DNA from 4 places in the Streptomyces sediminimaris genome. Region 2 is predicted to be linked to each of the others. Evidence: riboswitches for the same ligand, from Rfam matches in the RefSeq annotation. Region 2 holds a riboswitch; each other region holds the start of a gene.
What was found. Region 2 has a riboswitch for cobalamin ahead of ACJ9NR_RS09360 (cobalamin biosynthesis protein). Riboswitches for the same ligand answer to the same signal wherever they lie in the genome.

Region 1 (4,204 bases), 6.3 Mb from region 2:
CGGCACCGCCGAGGCCGCCACGCGGACGGACAACGCCGCCAAGGTCCCCTTCCACGGTGTCCACCAGGCCGGCATCCTCACCCCCGCCCCCGCGGCCGCGTGCTTCGTCTCCTTCGACGTCATCGCCGAGGACCGCGAGGAACTGGCGGAGCTGCTGAAGACGATCACCCGCCGGGCCCGTTTCCTCACCTCCGGTGGCACCCCGACCGACCTCGGCGTCGGCGCCCCGCCCTCCGACAACGGCATCCTCGGCCCGGTCGTCCCCGCCGACGGCCTCACCGTCACGGTCGGGGTGGGCGCCTCCCTGTTCGACGACCGCTACGGCCTCGCCAAGGCCCGGCCCCGACGCCTGACGGCGATGCGGACCTTCCCCAACGACCATCTCGACGCGGCCGAGTGCCACGGCGACCTGTCCCTGCAGATCTGCGCCCACCGCCGGGACACCGTCCTGCACGCCCTGCGCGACATCGCCCGCCACACGCGCGGCGCCATGCAGATCAAGTGGCGCATCGACGGCTTCCAGAACGCCCCGCGGCCCACCGGTGCCCCGCGCAACCTGCTCGGTTTCAAGGACGGCATCGCCAACCCGGACGTCACCTCGACCCGCGAGACCAACCGCCTGATCTGGGTCGGCGACGGCGACGGCGAGCCCGCCTGGGCCACCGGCGGCAGCTACCAGGTGATCCGCGTCATCCGCATGCTGGTGGAGTTCTGGGACCGGGTCTCGCTCACCGAGCAGGAGAAGATGTTCGGCCGCCGCAAGGACACCGGCGCTCCGCTCGACGGCGCCAAGGAGACCGACACCCCCCACTACGCCAAGGACCCGCACGGCACGGTGATCCCGCTGGACTCCCACATCCGGATGGCGAACCCGCGCACCGCCGCCACCGACAACTCCCGCATCCTGCGCCGCGGCTACAACTACGACCGCGGCGTCGACGCCGTCGGCGACCTCGACATGGGCCTGGTCTTCTGCTGCTACCAGCAGGACGTGGTACGGCAGTTCGAAGCCGTCCAGACCCGGCTGATCGACGAGCCCCTCGTCGACTACATCTCGCCCACCGGCGGCGGCTACTTCTTCGCCCTGCCCGGGGTACGCGACAACAGGGACTGGTTCGGCCGCGCACTGCTCGCGACCTGAGTCCACCCACCCGGCCCACCGCCGAGTGCCGAGCGCTCACGCGCCCCCGTCCCGGGGGTCGGCCTCCGCAGTGCTCCGCCGGGGCCGGCCCCGGCGGAGCACTGCGGCACCGGAGTCTCGCGCGAGACCGCCAGGACGTACGGGCAGGACGTACGAAGCCTGCGTGCCTCGCCGTCGCCACGCGGCTCCATCTGAGCCGGTGCACAAGGGGAGGGCCGAGGCCCTGCGAGGCGGCTCATGGCCGCGGGTCGGCCGGAAGGCCGTCGCCGCTCAACCGCTCCCGCTGACGCAGTGCTTGAGCAGGGCGGCGGTGATCGGGTCGATGATCCGGTAGCGCACCACCCGCCCGTCCTTCTCGCCCGCAACGACACCGGCGGCGCGCAGCAGCCGCAGGGCCTGGGAAACGGCGGGGTCGTTCATTCCGGTCGCGATGGCCAGGTCCGAGACAGCGAGCGGACCCGTCTGGCGCAGGGCCATCAGCAGGGCGAGGCGTCCGGGGTCGGAGAGCAGGGAGAACCGTTCGGCCCAGGCGCGGACGTGGCCGGGCTCGCCGATGGCGGCGACGGCGTCGCAGACCCGGTGGCCGTCGATGGCGCGGCGGTCTGCGCGTTCGGCGGGGACGAGATGCATGGGGACATCCTCGCAGGTGGCGGTGTGATCTTGGATACCTGCGCAGCCATGCAGGTATGCAGGCGTGCGGAGACACCCGTACGGTGGGCGGGCCGTGGTGTTCGGGAAGACCGGTGACAGCCCTTCGTGGTTCGGGGGGTTCAGGCCGGAGCGGCCCTCGCCACTGTGATCGGGGAGTTTGCGTCCCAGTTGTGCACGGTCACTGTCCGCCTCGGGGCGGACGGGAAGGCCGGGACGAGAACGCGCGCACCCGTAAGCCAGGAGACCGGCCACGGCACTTCACGAAGTGATCCACGAGGTGCTGGAGCGTGACCGCATGACCCTGCCCAACGGGCCCGACGTGCCCACTGTCTTCCGCTGGCGGCGCGAGGACACCGTCCGTACCGCCGGACTTCTGGCCGTGATCGCCGCCCTGCACGTGCTGGCGTTCGGCATCCTGTTCCTGCTCGTCGTGCCGGGCCACTACGAGGTCGGCTCCAAGGCGTTCGGGATCGGCCTCGGGGTGACCGCGTACACGCTCGGCATGCGGCACGCGTTCGACGCCGATCACATCGCCGCGATCGACAACACCACCCGCAAGCTGATGGCCGACGGCAAGCGGCCGGTGTCGGTCGGGTTCTGGTTCGCGCTCGGTCACTCCAGCGTGGTGGTGGTCCTGGCCGCCCTGGTGGCGGGAGGCGCGCAGCTCGCCGGCGCACTGCTGAACCACGACTCCCGCACCCACCAGACGCTCGGTGTCGTCGGCGCGACCGTCTCCGGGACCTTCCTCTACCTCATCGCCGCGCTCAACCTGGTGGCCCTCGCCGGCATCCTGCGGGTCTTCCGCGCGATGCGTTCCGGCACGTACGACGAGGCGGCTCTCGAACAGCACCTGGACTCGCGGGGGTTCATGAACCGCGTCCTGGGCCGCTTCACCACGTCGATCACCCGCCCCGGGCAGATGTTCCCACTGGGCTTCCTGTTCGGTGTCGGCTTCGACACCGCCACCGAGGTCACCCTGATGGTGATGGCGGGCAGCGGTGCCGCGGCGGGGCTGCCGTGGTACGCGATCGTGTGCCTGCCGCTGTTGTTCGCCGCGGGGATGAGCCTGTTCGACACCCTGGACGGGACGTTCATGAACTTCGCCTACCAGTGGGCGTTCTCCAACCCGGTGCGCAAGGTGTTCTACAACCTCGCCATCACCGGTCTGTCCATCGCGGTCGCCTTCCTGATCGGCACCGTCGAGCTGGTCGGGGTGCTGCACGAGAAGCTCGGTCTGCGCGACGCGGTGACCGGCTGGATCGCGGGCCTGGACCTGGACAACGTCGGTTACCTCATCGTGGGTCTGTTCGTCATCGTGTGGGCGGCGGCGCTGGCCTACTGGCGGCTGGCCAAGGTGGAACAGAGGTGGGCGGCCCGCCTGGCCGAGGGCGGCTGACACCCGCTCCGTCCGGGCGCCTGCTGCACGCGCGGGCGGGGAGGGGACCGCGGCCGCCGCACGGCCGGATCCGCCAACAGGGCGGGTCCTGCTGCCGGTTCGGCGGTGCTGGAGAGATTCCAGGGCGGAACCCGTCCGTCAACTGACGGACGCTCGGGCGCAACCTTCCGGTGTTCTGGCGTGTCCACGTAGTGTGCTGACGATATGCAGAACATGGCGGACAGCGGCGGCCGCCGCTGTCGCGACCGCCGCTCTGGCGGTCGCGACCCCGGCCGCGCACGCCGCCGGAACGACGCTCGTCCTGGACGCCCAGGAGAACTACTACCTCCCCACCGAGGGTGAGGGCCCGAACCTGGGCCTCGCGATCACCGCCTCGGGCGGGGACGCCCATGACGTCTCGGTCGCGGTCGACGCGTCGTCCCTCGCCGGGAAGGCGACGATGGAGGTCACGGGGGACTGCGTGAGCACCGGCACCCTGAAGGTGAGGTGCGACGTGGGCCCGCTGTCGGGCAAGGAGTCGATCGACCCGTTCTTCCTGAAGCCCACCGCGGCCGCCAAGGCGGGCGACACCGGTGCCATCACCTACACCGCCACCGCCTCCGACGCGCCGACCGTGACCAAGAAGACGGACGTCCTGGTCGGCGGCCCGAAGCTCGTCACCCGGCCCTACCCGGCGCTGAAGGGCATCGCGCCCGGCGCCGTCTTCGAGCGCACCCCGGCCTTCGCCAACACCGGCACCGCCCCCGCCGACAAGGGCGTCATGCTGCTGGTGCAGGACTCCGACGGCGTCTCCCTCGCCCGCGACCACTCCAACTGCCACTACTCGGACCGGCCCGACCTCGGCGCCTGGTGCCGGTTCGACACCCCGGTCGCGCCCGGCGCGGCCTACAAGACGGACGCGCCGCTGCGCTACACCGCCTCCAAGGACACGATGTACGGCTACGACAGCTACGTCGTGTGGCCGGTCGGCGGCACCGCGCCCGACTCCTTCGACCCCTCCGACTTCCCCGGGACCG
Region 2 (4,204 bases):
CACCCGGCAGTACAACGGCGCCCGGCACGCCGGCATCATCCGCGGGGCGTACCACTTCGCGCTGCCGGACAGGTCGTCCGGCAGGGCCCAGGCGGCGTACTTCGTCCGCCACGGGGGCCGGTGGCGCGCGGACGGCCGGACCCTGCCCCCGGCCCTCGACATCGAATACAACCCCTACAGCTCCAGGCACCGGTGCTACGGCCTGAGCAAGGCGGGCATGGTCCGCTGGATCCGCTCCTTCAGCGACGAGGTGAAGCGGCGCACCGGGCGCCGGCCGGTGATCTACACGACCGCCCGCTGGTGGAACACGTGCACCGGCCGCAGCCGCGCGTTCGCCCATGACCACGCGCTGTGGCTGGCAGGACGCCGCCCGTCGGGGCCGGGAGCACTGCCCGCCGGCTGGAAGTACTGGACCTTCTGGCAGTACGGCAGCAAGGGCGGCCTGCCGGGTGACGAGGATCTCTTCAACGGCTCCCGGGCCCAGCTGAAGAGGTTCGCCCGGGGCCACTAGCCGAGCGGCGCCCGGGGATCCGGGGGCCGCCGGACCGAGGCGGAACGGCGGCCCCCTCATCAGGTCACCTCGAAGCCCTGCTCAGTTCATCTTCCGTTCACTCAGGTTTCCTACGGTCAAGCGACCGATGACTTCGAACGATTGCCTGGGTAAATGGAAAACTTCTCGCTGATCCTCGCGATTGTGGTGGTCACCGCACTCGCGTTCGATTTCACGAACGGTTTTCACGACACCGCCAACGCGATGGCCACCACCATCTCCACCGGCGCGCTCAAGCCCAAGATCGCGGTGGCCATGTCCGCCGTGCTGAATCTTGTGGGCGCCTTCCTCTCCGTCGAGGTCGCCAAGACGATCTCCTCGGGTCTCATCGACGAGAACGGCATCCGTCCCGAGGTCATCTTCGCCGCGCTGGTCGGCGCGATCCTCTGGAACCTGGTGACCTGGCTGGTGGGCCTGCCCTCCAGCTCCTCGCACGCCCTCATGGGCGGCCTCATCGGCGCCGCGGTCGCCACCGCGGGCACCGGCGCCGTCCACGCCGGCGTGCTCGTCACCAAGGTGATCATCCCGGCGGTCGCCGCCCCGCTGGTCGCGGGCATCGCCGCCGCGGTCGCCGCCCGGTTCACCTACGCCGCCGGCCGCGGCAACGCCGACACCCGGGCCGCCAGGAAGGGCTACCGCGCGGGCCAGATCGCCTCCGCCGCCCTGGTCTCGCTCGCCCACGGCACCGGCGACGCGCAGAAGACCATGGGCATCGTCACCCTCGCCCTGGTCACCGGCGGCGTCCTCGCCCCCGGCTCCAACCCTCCCACCTGGGTCATCCTCTCCGCGGGCCTCGCCATGGCGCTCGGCACCTACATCGGCGGCTGGCGCATCATCCGCACCATGGGCAAGGGCCTGACCGACCTCCAGCCGCAGCAGGGCTTCGTCGCCCAGACCAGCGCGGCGACCGTGCTCCTGGCCTCCTCCCACCTCGGCTTCTCGCTCTCCACCACGCACGCCGTCACCGGCTCGGTGATGGGCGCGGGCCTGGGCCGCAAGGGCGGCGTGGTGCGGTGGTCCACCGCGGGCCGGATGTCCCTCGCCTGGGTGCTGACCCTGCCGGCCGCCGCGCTCGTCGGCGCGGGCGCCGAGAAGGTGACTGAACTCGGCGACGCGGGCACGGCCGTCATCGCCGTCTTCCTGGTCGCCGCGAGCGCCGGGATCTGGCTGCTCTCCCGCCGCCAGGTCGTCAACGCCGCGAACGTCAACGACGTCGACGAGCCGGCCGGTGTGGTCACCACGGCCATCGCCGCCGTCACCCCGCCCCCGCCCGGCACGGTGGCCGAGGAGCTCGCGTCCACGACCGCGGCCCCGGCCCCGGTCCCCGCCGCCGATCCGGCGACCCCGCCGGCCGCGACCGTCTGAGCCGGCGCACCCGGCACGAAGGAAGAGAAGCAGCATGAAGATCGACTGGGCGGCTCTGGGCTCCGTCTTCGGCGTCAGCCTCGCGGTCACCGTGGGCCTGGTGGTCCTGTTCACCCTCGGCATCAAGGGCCTCTCGCGCCGCGAACGGGCCGCGGCCGAGGGCAACTCGGCGGCCCTCGCGGTCACCGGCGCGTACGTGTGCTTCGCGGCGTGCCTGACGGCGGTGGCGTACGGCATCTACCTGATCACGGCGAAGGGCTGAGGCCCGGGCCGACGACCGACGCGCGTGGTGCCGGGACGGTGGTCCGTCCCGGCACCACGCGTTCGCGTGACCGCCGCGACCCCGCGTGTGTGGTCCTCCGCACACTCTCCCGTCGCAGGTCAACGGCGAGTTGACGGCCCTTCCGGCCCCGTGGTGGACTGCCGGGGCCATGTACGGCGGCACGGGAGGAAGCCGGTGTGAGTCCGGCGCGGTCCCGCCACTGTCACCGGGGTAGGTAGCCCCGGGAGCCAGGAACTCCCACCGCCGGTCTCGTCGAACCAGGGCGCGGACACCCTGAGTGAGGACATATCGCCATGCCCGGCTGCCTGTTGAGACTCCACACCCGAGGTCTGCCCGCCCCCACGGCCGGCTGAGCCGATGCGTGCCGGTCGCGTCTTCGCGTACGGCGCCGCCGCCGGACTCCTCGGTGACCGTCTCCTCGGCGATCCGCGCCGCGGGCACCCGGTCGCCGTCTTCGGGCGTGCCGCGGCCGCCGTGGAGCGGGTGCTGTGGCGGGACCACCGCGGGTGGGGCGCGCTGCACACCACCGTGTGCGCCTCAGGTGCCGTGGCGCTCGGTGCCGTGGCGCAGTCGTGCCTGCGTCCTTCCCGCACCGCCTCTCTCGCGCTGACCGCCGCCGCCACCTGGGCCGTGGTCGGCGGGACGTCCCTCGCGCGCGAAGCCCGGGGCATCGGGCGGGCCCTGGAGGCCGGGGACCTGGCCGCCGCACGGGCGCGGCTGCCGCGTCTGTGCGGGCGGGATCCGCAGGCGCTCGACGCCGGCGGGATCGCCCGGGCCGTCGTCGAGTCCGTCGCGGAGAACACGTCCGACGCGGTGGTGGGGGCGCTGGTGTGGGGCGCGGTCGGCGGGGTGCCGGGGCTGCTGGGGTTCCGGGCGGTCAACACGCTCGACGCCATGGTGGGGCACAGATCGCCCAGGTACCTGCGCTACGGATGGGCCTCGGCGCGGCTGGACGACGTCGCCGGGTGGCCCGGGGCACGGCTGACCGCCGCGCTGGCGGCGGTCGCGGGGGGCGATCCCCGCGGGGCCGTGCGCGCCTGGCGCGCCGACGCGGGCAGGCATCCCAGCCCCAACGCCGGGCCCGTGGAGGCGTCCTTCGCGGGCGCTCTCGGGGTACGGCTCGGTGGGACGTTGTCGTACGGGGGGCGCGTCGAGCACCGCCCGGTGCTGAACGGGGAGGGGCGAGCCGTGGAGACCGGGGACATCGAGCGGGCCGTCCGGCTGTCCGGCCGGGTCGGGTGGCTGGCCCTGGGGGTCAGCGCGGCCGGGGGGCTGCTGCGGGCACGGGCGGCAGGGCGCCCGGCGCGGGCGCCGGAGCGTGCGTCGTGAACGGCGGTGGGCTGCTCGTCGCCGGCACCACCTCCGACGCCGGCAAGAGTGTCGTGACCGCCGGGATCTGCCGCTGGCTGGTGCGGCAGGGCGTCAAGGTCGCGCCCTTCAAGGCGCAGAACATGTCGCTGAACTCCTTCGTGACGCGCGAGGGCGCCGAGATCGGGCGGGCGCAGGCCATGCAGGCGCAGGCGTGCCGGATCGAGCCGACCGCGCTCATGAACCCGGTGCTGCTCAAGCCCGGCGGTGAGCGGAGCAGCCAGGTGGTGCTGCTGGGCAGGCCGGTGGGCGAGCTCAGTGCGCGCGGATACCACGGCGGGCGGCAGCAGCGGCTGCTCGGCACCGTTCTCGACTGCCTCGCCGAGTTGCGGGGCACGTATGACGCGGTGATCTGTGAAGGGGCCGGCAGCCCCGCCGAAATCAATCTGCGACGGACCGACATCGTCAACATGGGGATCGCGCGCGGCGCGCGGCTCCCGGTGCTCGTGGTCGGCGACATCGACCGCGGCGGCGTCTTCGCGTCCTTCTTCGGGACCGTCGCGCTGCTCTCGCCCGAGGACCAGGAGCTCGTCGCCGGGTTCCTCGTCAACAAGTTCCGGGGCGACGTGAGCCTGCTGGAGCCCGGCCTCGGCATGCTGCGCGGGCTGACCGGGCGGCGGACGTACGGCGTCCTGCCC
Region 3 (4,204 bases), 3.6 Mb from region 2:
GATACGGTCGCGCAGCGCGGCCCAGCGCTCCGGCCAGGTGTGCTCGACGCCGTAGTGGTCGGGGTGCAGGACGCCGCGGGCGGTACGGGTCCGCTGCCAGGCCGGCAGCGGGCCGTTGCGCTCGGCGAGGTCGGCGGAGGTCTCGTAGGCGGCGAGCATGACGCGTTCGGCGATGCGGGTGGAGAGGGCCTGCGCCTCGGGGGAGTCGAAGGGCAGCCGCAGCTTGAAGAAGACGTCCTGCAGGCCCATCACGCCGAGTCCGACGGGACGCCAGCGCGCGTTGGACCGGCCCGCCTGCTCGGTGGGGTAGTAGTTGATGTCGACCACGCGGTCCAGGAAGGTGACGGCCGTGCGGACGGTCTCGTCCAGGCGCTCCCAGTCCAGGTCACCGCCCTGCACGAAGGCGCCCAGGTTCACCGAGCCGAGGTTGCAGACCGCCGTCTCGCCGTCGTCGGTGACCTCCAGGATCTCCGTGCAGAGGTTGGAGGAGTGCACGACGCGGCCCGGCTCGGCGGTCTGGTTGGCGGTGCGGTTCGCGGCGTCCTTGAAGGTCATCCAGCCGTTGCCGGTCTGGGCGAGCGTACGCATCATGCGGCCGTAGAGCTCGCGGGCCGGGACGGTTCTGCGCGCCAGGCCCGCGGCCTCCGCCGCGCGGTACGCGGCGTCGAACTCCTCGCCCCACAGGTCGACCAGTTCGGGCGCGTCCGCCGGGGAGAACAGCGACCACCGCGCGTCGGCGTCCACCCGGCGCATGAACTCGTCCGGGATCCAGTGGGCGAGGTTGAGGTTGTGCGTACGGCGGGCCTCCTCACCGGTGTTGTCGCGCAGCTCCAGGAACTCCTCGATGTCCGAGTGCCAGGTCTCCAGGTAGACCGCGGCCGCGCCCTTGCGCCGGCCGCCCTGGTTCACGGCCGCGACCGAGGCGTCCAGGGTCTTCAGGAACGGGACGATGCCGTTGGAGTGCCCGTTGGTGCCGCGGATCAGCGAACCCCGGGCGCGGATGCGGGAGTACGACAGGCCGATGCCGCCGGCGTGCTTCGAGAGGCGGGCGACCTGGTGGTAGCGGTCATAGATGGAGTCCAGCTCGTCGCGGGGGGAGTCCAGGAGGTAGCAGGACGACATCTGGGGGTGGCGCGTACCGGAGTTGAACAGCGTGGGGGAGGAGGGAAGGTAGTCGAGGCGGCTCATCAGGCGGTAGAGGGCGGCGACCTCGCCGACCGAGCGCGCGGTGTCGTCCTCGGCGAGACCGGCGGCGACGCGCAGCATGAAGTGCTGGGGCGTCTCGATGACCTTGCGGGTGATCGGGTGCCGCAGCAGGTAGCGGCTGTGGAGGGTGCGCAGGCCGAAGTAGCCGAAGCGGTCGTCGGCGCCGGTGTCGACGAGGGCGTCGAGCCGCCCCGCGTGGAGCCGGACGAACTCGGCCGTGCGGTCGGCGATGAGCCCCTCGCGGTGGCCGACCGCGACCGATTCGGTGAAGCACGTCACGCCCTGCGAGGCGGCCTCCGCGGTGATGCCGGCCGTCAGCAGGCGCGCGGCCAGCCGCGAGTAGGCGGGGTCCTCCGAGATGAGGCCGGCGGCCGCCTCCGTGGCCAGCTCGCGCAGTTGTGTCCCGTCCGCCCCCGCCGAACGTCCGCGCAGCGCCGCGGCGGCGACCCGGCCGGCGTCGGCGCCGGGGAGGTCGCCGGTCAGTTCGGTCAGGGTCCGCAGCAGTGCGGCCCCGGGACCGTCCTCGGCGGACGACGGCGTGGACGGTGTCGCTGAGGCCGGTTCGGCTGGCGCGATGCTCACGTGGGGCTCTCCCTCGCTCGGCACGGGGGCCTTGCGGAGGGCAGGGGGCAGCCACGAGCGCACGACGGCGCCGCGTCCACCGGCCCACTCCACGAGGCCCGGACGTCGAAGCACCCGGACCACGGCGGCCGGGCGCGCTGTCGGCAGGTCCTCGGACTGACGCCCATGGGTGCGGACACGCATGGGTACACCGTTGCGGGACAGTTCCGGATTCGCACCGGATTCCCCTGCGGCGACAGCGAGCATGAGCATACATCTTGTGCCCGGTCTGAGAAGCACCCCCATATGTTGTGTCGTGTGGGTGTGTCGCCGTGATTTCGGAGCGTGTCAGAACGTCAACTGATAGGTGAGCAGCCGGAGGTCCGCCACGCCCGGCAGCGGGTTCCAGTCGCGCTCGGGAACACGGGCGAAGCCCGCGCGCTCGTAGATGCGGTGGGCGGCGAGCATGGCGCGCTGGGTCGACAGGACGACACCGGTGCAGCCGTCCACGGCCCGGGACCGGTCGACACAGGCGCGCACGAGGGCCTCCCCGGCGCCCCGGCCGCGAGCCGCCGGGGCGACCGCGAGCATGCGTATCTCGGCCTCCCCGGGCCGGGCGATGTCGGCCATGGGGCCGCCCGAGGGCACGAGGGTGACCCCGCCGAGCAGCTGCCCGTCCGCCTCCGCCACCAGCACCCGCGCGGCGGCCGCCCGCCCGGCCACGTCCTTCAGCTCGGCCAGGTACCGGCCGCCGCTGTCGAAGGCGAGCAGCCCGTCCCGGAGGTAGGCCTCGGCGGTGATCCCGCCCAGGATCTCGTAGTCGGCGGGTCCTGCCCGCCGGATCACCACGTCCATGCACCGAGTGTGGCGGACGAGTACGACAACGGGCCGCCGGAATGCTCCGGCGGCCCGTTCGGTCACGACGGCTCCGGCGTGACGGCTCCCGCGTTCCCGACCTCACGGGTCAATACACCTAGCGCGACTCCGCCGCCGTCGCGGGCGGCAGTTCCACCTGCACGCCCGGGTCGCCGGCGTCCACGGTGTAGTCGTCCGCCGCGGTCTCGTCGACACCCTCCGGGGCCTTCACGGCCTTCAGGACGAAGGTCAGGACCACCGTGACCACCGCGTTCATGACGAACGCGGTCAGGCCGATGTAGCCGATCTGGCCGAGCCCGGGGATCTCCTTCGCCGAGCCGCCGAAGTGCGCGTGCGTCGGCGAGGCGACGCCGTACGCGGCGACGGTGCCGTAGACCATGCCGACCGCCCAGCCGCCGAGCAGCGCCCAGCGGTGGAACCAGCGGGTGAACAGACCGCCGACCAGGGCCGGGAAGGTCTGCAGGATCCAGATGCCGCCCAGCAGCTGGAAGTTGATGGCGACCGTCTTGTCCATGGTGAGGACGAAGGCCAGCGCGCCGACCTTCACCAGCAGCGACACGATCTTGGAGACCTGGGCCTCCTGCTTCGGCGTGGCGTCCGGTTTGATGAAGTCCCGGTAGATGTTGCGGGTGAAGAGGTTCGCGGCCGCGATCGACATGATCGCCGCCGGCACCAGCGCACCGATGCCGATGGCCGCGAAGGCCACCCCCGTGAACCAGTCCGGGAACATGTTCTCGAACAGCTGCGGGATCGCCAGCTGCCCGTTGGTGACCTTGACCCCGGCCGCGATCGCCATGAAGCCCAGCAGCGCCAGCAGACCCAGCATCAGGGAGTACAGCGGCAGGATCGTGGTGTTGCGGCGGATCACCTCACGGCTGCGCGAGGAGAGCGTCGCGGTGATCGAGTGCGGGTACATGAACAGCGCGAGCGCGGAGCCCAGCGCCAGGGTGGCGTACGCCCACTGGCCCGTCCCCGGGGGTACGAGAGCGCCGCGCGGCTTGCCGGTCGCCGGGTTGGTCTGCGTGAACGCCGCGCTCGCCTTCGCGAAGATGTCGTCGAAGCCGCCGAGCTTGATCGGGATGTAGATGATCGCCACGGCGATGACGATGTAGATCAGCGCGTCCTTCACGAACGCGATCAGCGCGGGGGCCCGCAGGCCCGAGGAGTAGGTGTACGCCGCGAGCACACCGAAGGCGATCAGCAGCGGCAGGTCCTTCACGAACCCGTTGGTGCTGTCGCCGCCGCCGACGCCCATCACGTCCAGCACGGCCTGGATGCCGACGAGTTGGAGGGCGATGTACGGCATGGTGGCGAGGATGCCGGTGATCGCGACGGCCAGCGACAGGCTCTTCGAGCCGAAGCGGCCGCGCACGAAGTCCGAGGTCGTGACGTATCCGTGCCGGTGGGAGACCGACCACAGGCGGGGCAGGAAGGTGAAGATCAGCGGGTAGACCAGGATGGTGTACGGCACCGCGAAGAAGCCGGCCGCGCCCGCCGCGTAGATCGCCGCGGGCACGGCGACGAACGTGTACGCCGTGTACAGGTCGCCGCCGAGCAGGAA
Region 4 (4,204 bases), 640 kb from region 2:
CTTCGCCACCGAGGCCAGGGCGTCGGCCGTCGTGGCGCCGGCGGGCACTCGCGCGCAGGCCGTACGCCCCGCCGGGGGCGTCTCACCGGACGGGGCGTCCGCCGCCGTGCCGAAGTCGAGGACGAGCGCCACGCGCTTCTCGCCCTCCCGGGCCGGGGTCCGCGCGCAGATCTCCCGGAACGACGTCGTCCCGCGCGGCTTCGACGCGTCGCCCGAGTCCTCGCTGACCGAGAAGCGGAAGCCCTGGACGTCGCCGTCCGAGGGGCGGGCGGTGGCGGGGCCCTGGGTGGCGTAGGTCCAGTGCCCGGCGGCGTGGTCCCAGAAGGACCAGTAGCGGTAACCGGTGGCGTGGGCCTGACCGCTGGCGGCCAGTGCCAGCAGCAACGCGGTGAACAGGACGGCGCAGCGGCGGATCACGGCCGTCACCTCTTGCCGCGGCGGCAGAACAGGAAGCCGGCGCCGGCGCCGATGGCGACGAGGAGGAGCCCGCCGAGGACCCACCAGACGGTGAATCGGAAGCCGGAGTCGGAGTCGGAGGCCGAGGCCGCCTTCCTGCCGGAGGACGCGGCCGGGGCGGCGGAGGAGGCCGGCTGCGGACCCGTCGCGTTCAGCAGCCGCACCAGGTCCCGCCCGCCGAAGTCGTGCACGTCGGCCCCGTACGCCCGGGCGGCGAGGATCAGTTCCGCGTACGCGGCCGGTCCGGCCTGCTTCGCCCACGGCCCGGCGTTCGCCTCCAGCCAGCGCACGGCGCCGGCCGCCCGGTCGCCCTGGCCGGCGGTCGCGAGGGCGAGGACGGCGTCGGCGGTGTTGCCGTAGTCGGGCTGGGGCTTGGCGCCGGGCAGCGCCGTGGTCAGGTGGTGGTCCTTCGCCAGGGCCCTGGTGAGGTACGCGGCGCCGTTGCGCGCCGCCTGCCCGGGATCGTGGGCGTCCCGGCACGCCGTGGCGGTGCCGGACGGCTTGACGGCCGCCCCGGTCAGCCCCTTGCCGAGCGCGCCCACCACGGCCGCGGCGGTCGCGTCCGCGTTGGCGGCGAGCCCGCCCTTCTTGTCCGGCTGGAAGGCGAAGGCGCCCGCGTCCTGGCCGCCGCAGGGCAGGGCGAACGTCAGCAGGGCGTCGTAGGGGGACTTGCCGCCCTTGGTGACCCGCGCGGGCTGCTCGCCCGCGGCGGCGAGCGCGCCGATGACGACGGCGGTGGAGTTGGCGTCGCTCGGACCGCCCGGCGCGTAGCCCCAGCCGCCGTCCTCGTTCTGCGCGGTCCTCAGCCAGGCGACCGCCTTGCCGGTGGTGGCGCCGTGGCCGCCGAGCGCCGCGAGGGCCTGGACGGCGGCGGCCGTGCTGTTGGTGTCGACCATCGCCTTGGCGTCGCAGGCGTGGGCGGCGTCCGCGCGGAACGGCGCGAACGCCCCGTTCGCGCACTGCTGCCCCACCAGCCAGTCCACGGCCTTCGGCGCCGGCCGCACGCCCACCGCGTCCTGCGCGAGCAGCGCCAGCGACTGGCGCCAGACGCCGTCGTACTTCGGGTCGGTGGTGCCGTAGAGGCCGTCGGGCAGCGCGGCCGACGGCGACGGCGAAGGGGACGCGGCGACGGCCGGCGCGGCGGCGCCGATCACGGCTATGGCTGCCAGGGCAGCTGCGCTGCGGCGGACGACGTTCATGATCGGCGGGTGCCTCTCCCTGCGGGAGCGGGCAGCACGGGACACCCCGGGCGGCTCGGCTCCGTATGCCTCGACGGTGCCGTGCGCCGGCGGACTGCCGGCACACGTGAGCCGGTCACGACCGTACGGGGCAGTCCGGCTGACCGCCCTCGGCGGACGGTTCACGGTTGCGGGTCAGCGCCGGAATTGCACCGGCTTCCCCCCGTACGGGTGTGATGACGACCCGGCTACTGTACCGGGCCGTAGGAACGGCCCCGGCGGCGGCCGGGGGTGGGCCCCGTCACCCCAGCACGGCCACGGCGTCCACCTCCACCAGCACCCCCTCGCGCACCGGCCGCACCACCACCGTCGTCCGCGCCGGAAGCGGTGTGCAGTCCGCGAAGAAGTCCGCGTAGACGCGGTTGAAGTCACCGAAAGCGGACCGGTCGGCCAGATAGCAGGTGCAGCGGGCGATCGAGCGGCGGTCCCCGCCCGCCGCCGCGACGACGGCCTCGACGTTGGCGAGCACCTGCCGCGCCTGCGCGGTGAAGCCGGCCGGCATGTCGCCGGTCGCCGGGTCCAGCGGGCCCTGTCCGGAGGTGAACAGCAACGGGCCGCTGCGCACGCCCTGGGACAGCGGCGGCAGGGTGCCGTCGGGGAAGGGGATGAAGGGGGCGCGGTCGGTGCGGACGGCGTCGAGGACGCCGCGCCCCTCGCGCGGGGTGGGGCCGCCGAAGGGCAGGCGCAGGGTCCGGGAGGCGAGCAGCCACCGGCCGTCGACGCGGCGCAGGACGTCCTCGTAGTGGCCCACCTGGGTCGGCGGGCCGGCCGGCACCATGCCGCCCGACCAGCCGTCGACGCGGTACGTCGTGAAGCAGGAGGTGGCCTCGGCGGTGTCCTCGGACGTCACCGTGACCCGGATGTTGGACATGATCCGGCGCGAGAGCCGGTCAGCGGGCCGCGCGCCGAAGTACTCCCGCAGCGCCGCCCGTCCCACGGACCGGCGCCCGTCACCCGGCGGCGGCCACTCCCACACCCCGTCCACGGTGAACAGCTCGGCAACCGAGGCGGGTTCGCCCAGGTCGAGGCGGTGGACGAAGTCGAGGATCAGGTGTTCGCAGGCGCGTTCGGCGAGAAGCCGGTGCAAAGGGTCCATGGTCATGGGGTATCAGTGCGCGCTCCCGTGCGGCGAGTGGATCACACCGCCGCGTACGCCACCGGATCGCTCCCCGCCACCGCTTCCGCCCGGCCCAGCTTCACCAGGCGCCGCAGGTGTGCCTCGGCCTCCGAGACCGCGATGTTCCGCGATCCGTACGGGATCTGGCTCCAGGGCCGGTTCCACTCCATGCGCTCGGCCAGCTGCCAGGGGGTGAGCGGTTCGGCCAGCAGGGCGTGCAGGCCGGTGAGCCGGTCCTCGTGGTGTGCGAGCAACTCCCGTACCCGGGCCGCCGCGTCGGAGAAGACGTGCTGGTGGGCGGGGAGCACCTCCGAGGGGGCGAGCCGGCCGACGCGTTCGAGGGAGTCGAGGTAGTCGCCGAGGGGGTCGGTGACGTTACCCACGCTCGGCTTCGCTCGCACGGGGGCGCCCCCGTCGTCGTCGGGGTCCTCGTAGAGGCCGATGTGGGGGGTGATCCCGGGAAGCAGGTGGTCGCCGGAGAACAGCCGTCCGTGGCCGGGCAGTCGAGCCGGATGCTCCTCCTCCAGGTGCAGGCAGACGTGGCCGGGGGTGTGGCCCGGCGTCCAGATCGCGCGCAGGCGCCTGCCCGGGAGGTCGAGGAGTTCGCCGGGGACGATCTCGCGGTCGGGCAGGGCGGGGGAGAAGCCCGGAAGGGTGGTGCGGGGGGCGGCGTCGCGCAGGGGCGCGACGTGCTCCTCGGGGGCGCCGGCGGCGGTGAGCTTTGCGGCCATGTAGGAGAACCAGCGGCCGGGCCGGGTGCCGCGGGTGCGCCGCACGATCGCGGTGTCCGCGGCGTGCATGGCGATCCAGGCGCCGGACGCCTCGCGGACCCTGCCGGACAGGCCGTGGTGGTCGGGGTGGTGGTGGGTGATCACCACGCCGTGGATCTCGCCGACGGACGTGCCGCAGGCGGCCATTCCGTCCGCGAGGGTCTCCCAGGAGGCCGGGTCGTCCCATCCGGTGTCGACCAGGACCGGGCCGCGGTCGGTGTCGACGACGTACACGAGCGTGTGCCCGAGGGGGTTGTCCGGGATGGGTACCCGGACGGACCGTACGCCTCCGCCGTGGTCGGTGACCTGTGCCATGGGTTCCCCTGTCGCCGCGTTCCCGTCACTATAACTAGAACCAGTTCCAATGGGAGCCTGGGTCACCTTTCGCCGCCCTGTGGACTCCTCCGAGGGGAACTGGTATCAGTTCCGGTATCTGATGCACCGTCAGAGTCAGCTCCGGGGAGGCATTCGGCCATGACCGAGCTCGTGGAACACGGACAGCTGTTCATCGGCGGGGAGTTGACCGACCCCCTCGGCGAGGACGTCATCGAGGTGATCTCGCCGCACACCGAGGAGGTCATCGGGCGGGTGCCGCACGCCTCGGCCGCGGACGTGGACCGGGC

Region 1: linked by a shared signal. The riboswitch ahead of nicT (Nickel transporter NicT) and the one ahead of ACJ9NR_RS09360 (cobalamin biosynthesis protein) in region 2 are both predicted to bind cobalamin.
Region 3: linked by a shared signal. The riboswitch ahead of ACJ9NR_RS26250 (ribonucleoside-diphosphate reductase subunit alpha) and the one ahead of ACJ9NR_RS09360 (cobalamin biosynthesis protein) in region 2 are both predicted to bind cobalamin.
Region 4: linked by a shared signal. The riboswitch ahead of ACJ9NR_RS12415 (SCO2321 family membrane protein) and the one ahead of ACJ9NR_RS09360 (cobalamin biosynthesis protein) in region 2 are both predicted to bind cobalamin.

The regions. Positions count from the first base shown of each region.
Region 1 covers NZ_JBJWOT010000001.1:8,259,858-8,264,061, forward strand. Annotated here, with positions in the region: gene efeB (iron uptake transporter deferrochelatase/peroxidase subunit) at 1-1,141, shown strand, start outside; gene ACJ9NR_RS37650 (ArsR/SmtB family transcription factor) at 1,412-1,771, opposite strand; cobalamin riboswitch at 1,850-2,059, shown strand; gene nicT (Nickel transporter NicT) at 2,088-3,188, shown strand; gene ACJ9NR_RS37660 (hypothetical protein) at 3,382-4,204, shown strand, end outside.
Region 2 covers NZ_JBJWOT010000001.1:2,005,275-2,009,478, forward strand. Annotated here, with positions in the region: gene ACJ9NR_RS09345 (lysozyme) at 1-511, shown strand, start outside; gene ACJ9NR_RS09350 (inorganic phosphate transporter) at 665-1,915, shown strand; gene ACJ9NR_RS09355 (hypothetical protein) at 1,950-2,177, shown strand; cobalamin riboswitch at 2,315-2,454, shown strand; gene ACJ9NR_RS09360 (cobalamin biosynthesis protein) at 2,556-3,527, shown strand; gene ACJ9NR_RS09365 (cobyric acid synthase) at 3,524-4,204, shown strand, end outside.
Region 3 covers NZ_JBJWOT010000001.1:5,629,171-5,633,374, forward strand. Annotated here, with positions in the region: gene ACJ9NR_RS26250 (ribonucleoside-diphosphate reductase subunit alpha) at 1-1,788, opposite strand, end outside; cobalamin riboswitch at 1,914-2,040, opposite strand; gene ACJ9NR_RS26255 (GNAT family N-acetyltransferase) at 2,116-2,622, opposite strand; gene mctP (monocarboxylate uptake permease MctP) at 2,741-4,204, opposite strand, start outside.
Region 4 covers NZ_JBJWOT010000001.1:2,648,900-2,653,103, reverse strand. Annotated here, with positions in the region: gene ACJ9NR_RS12420 (SCO2322 family protein) at 1-417, opposite strand, end outside; gene ACJ9NR_RS12415 (SCO2321 family membrane protein) at 423-1,655, opposite strand; cobalamin riboswitch at 1,776-1,905, opposite strand; gene ACJ9NR_RS12410 (RidA family protein) at 1,936-2,271, opposite strand; partial or broken gene ACJ9NR_RS12405 (nuclear transport factor 2 family protein) at 2,344-2,790, opposite strand; gene ACJ9NR_RS12400 (Strvi_7410 family MBL fold metallo-hydrolase) at 2,832-3,896, opposite strand; gene ACJ9NR_RS12395 (aldehyde dehydrogenase) at 4,056-4,204, shown strand, end outside.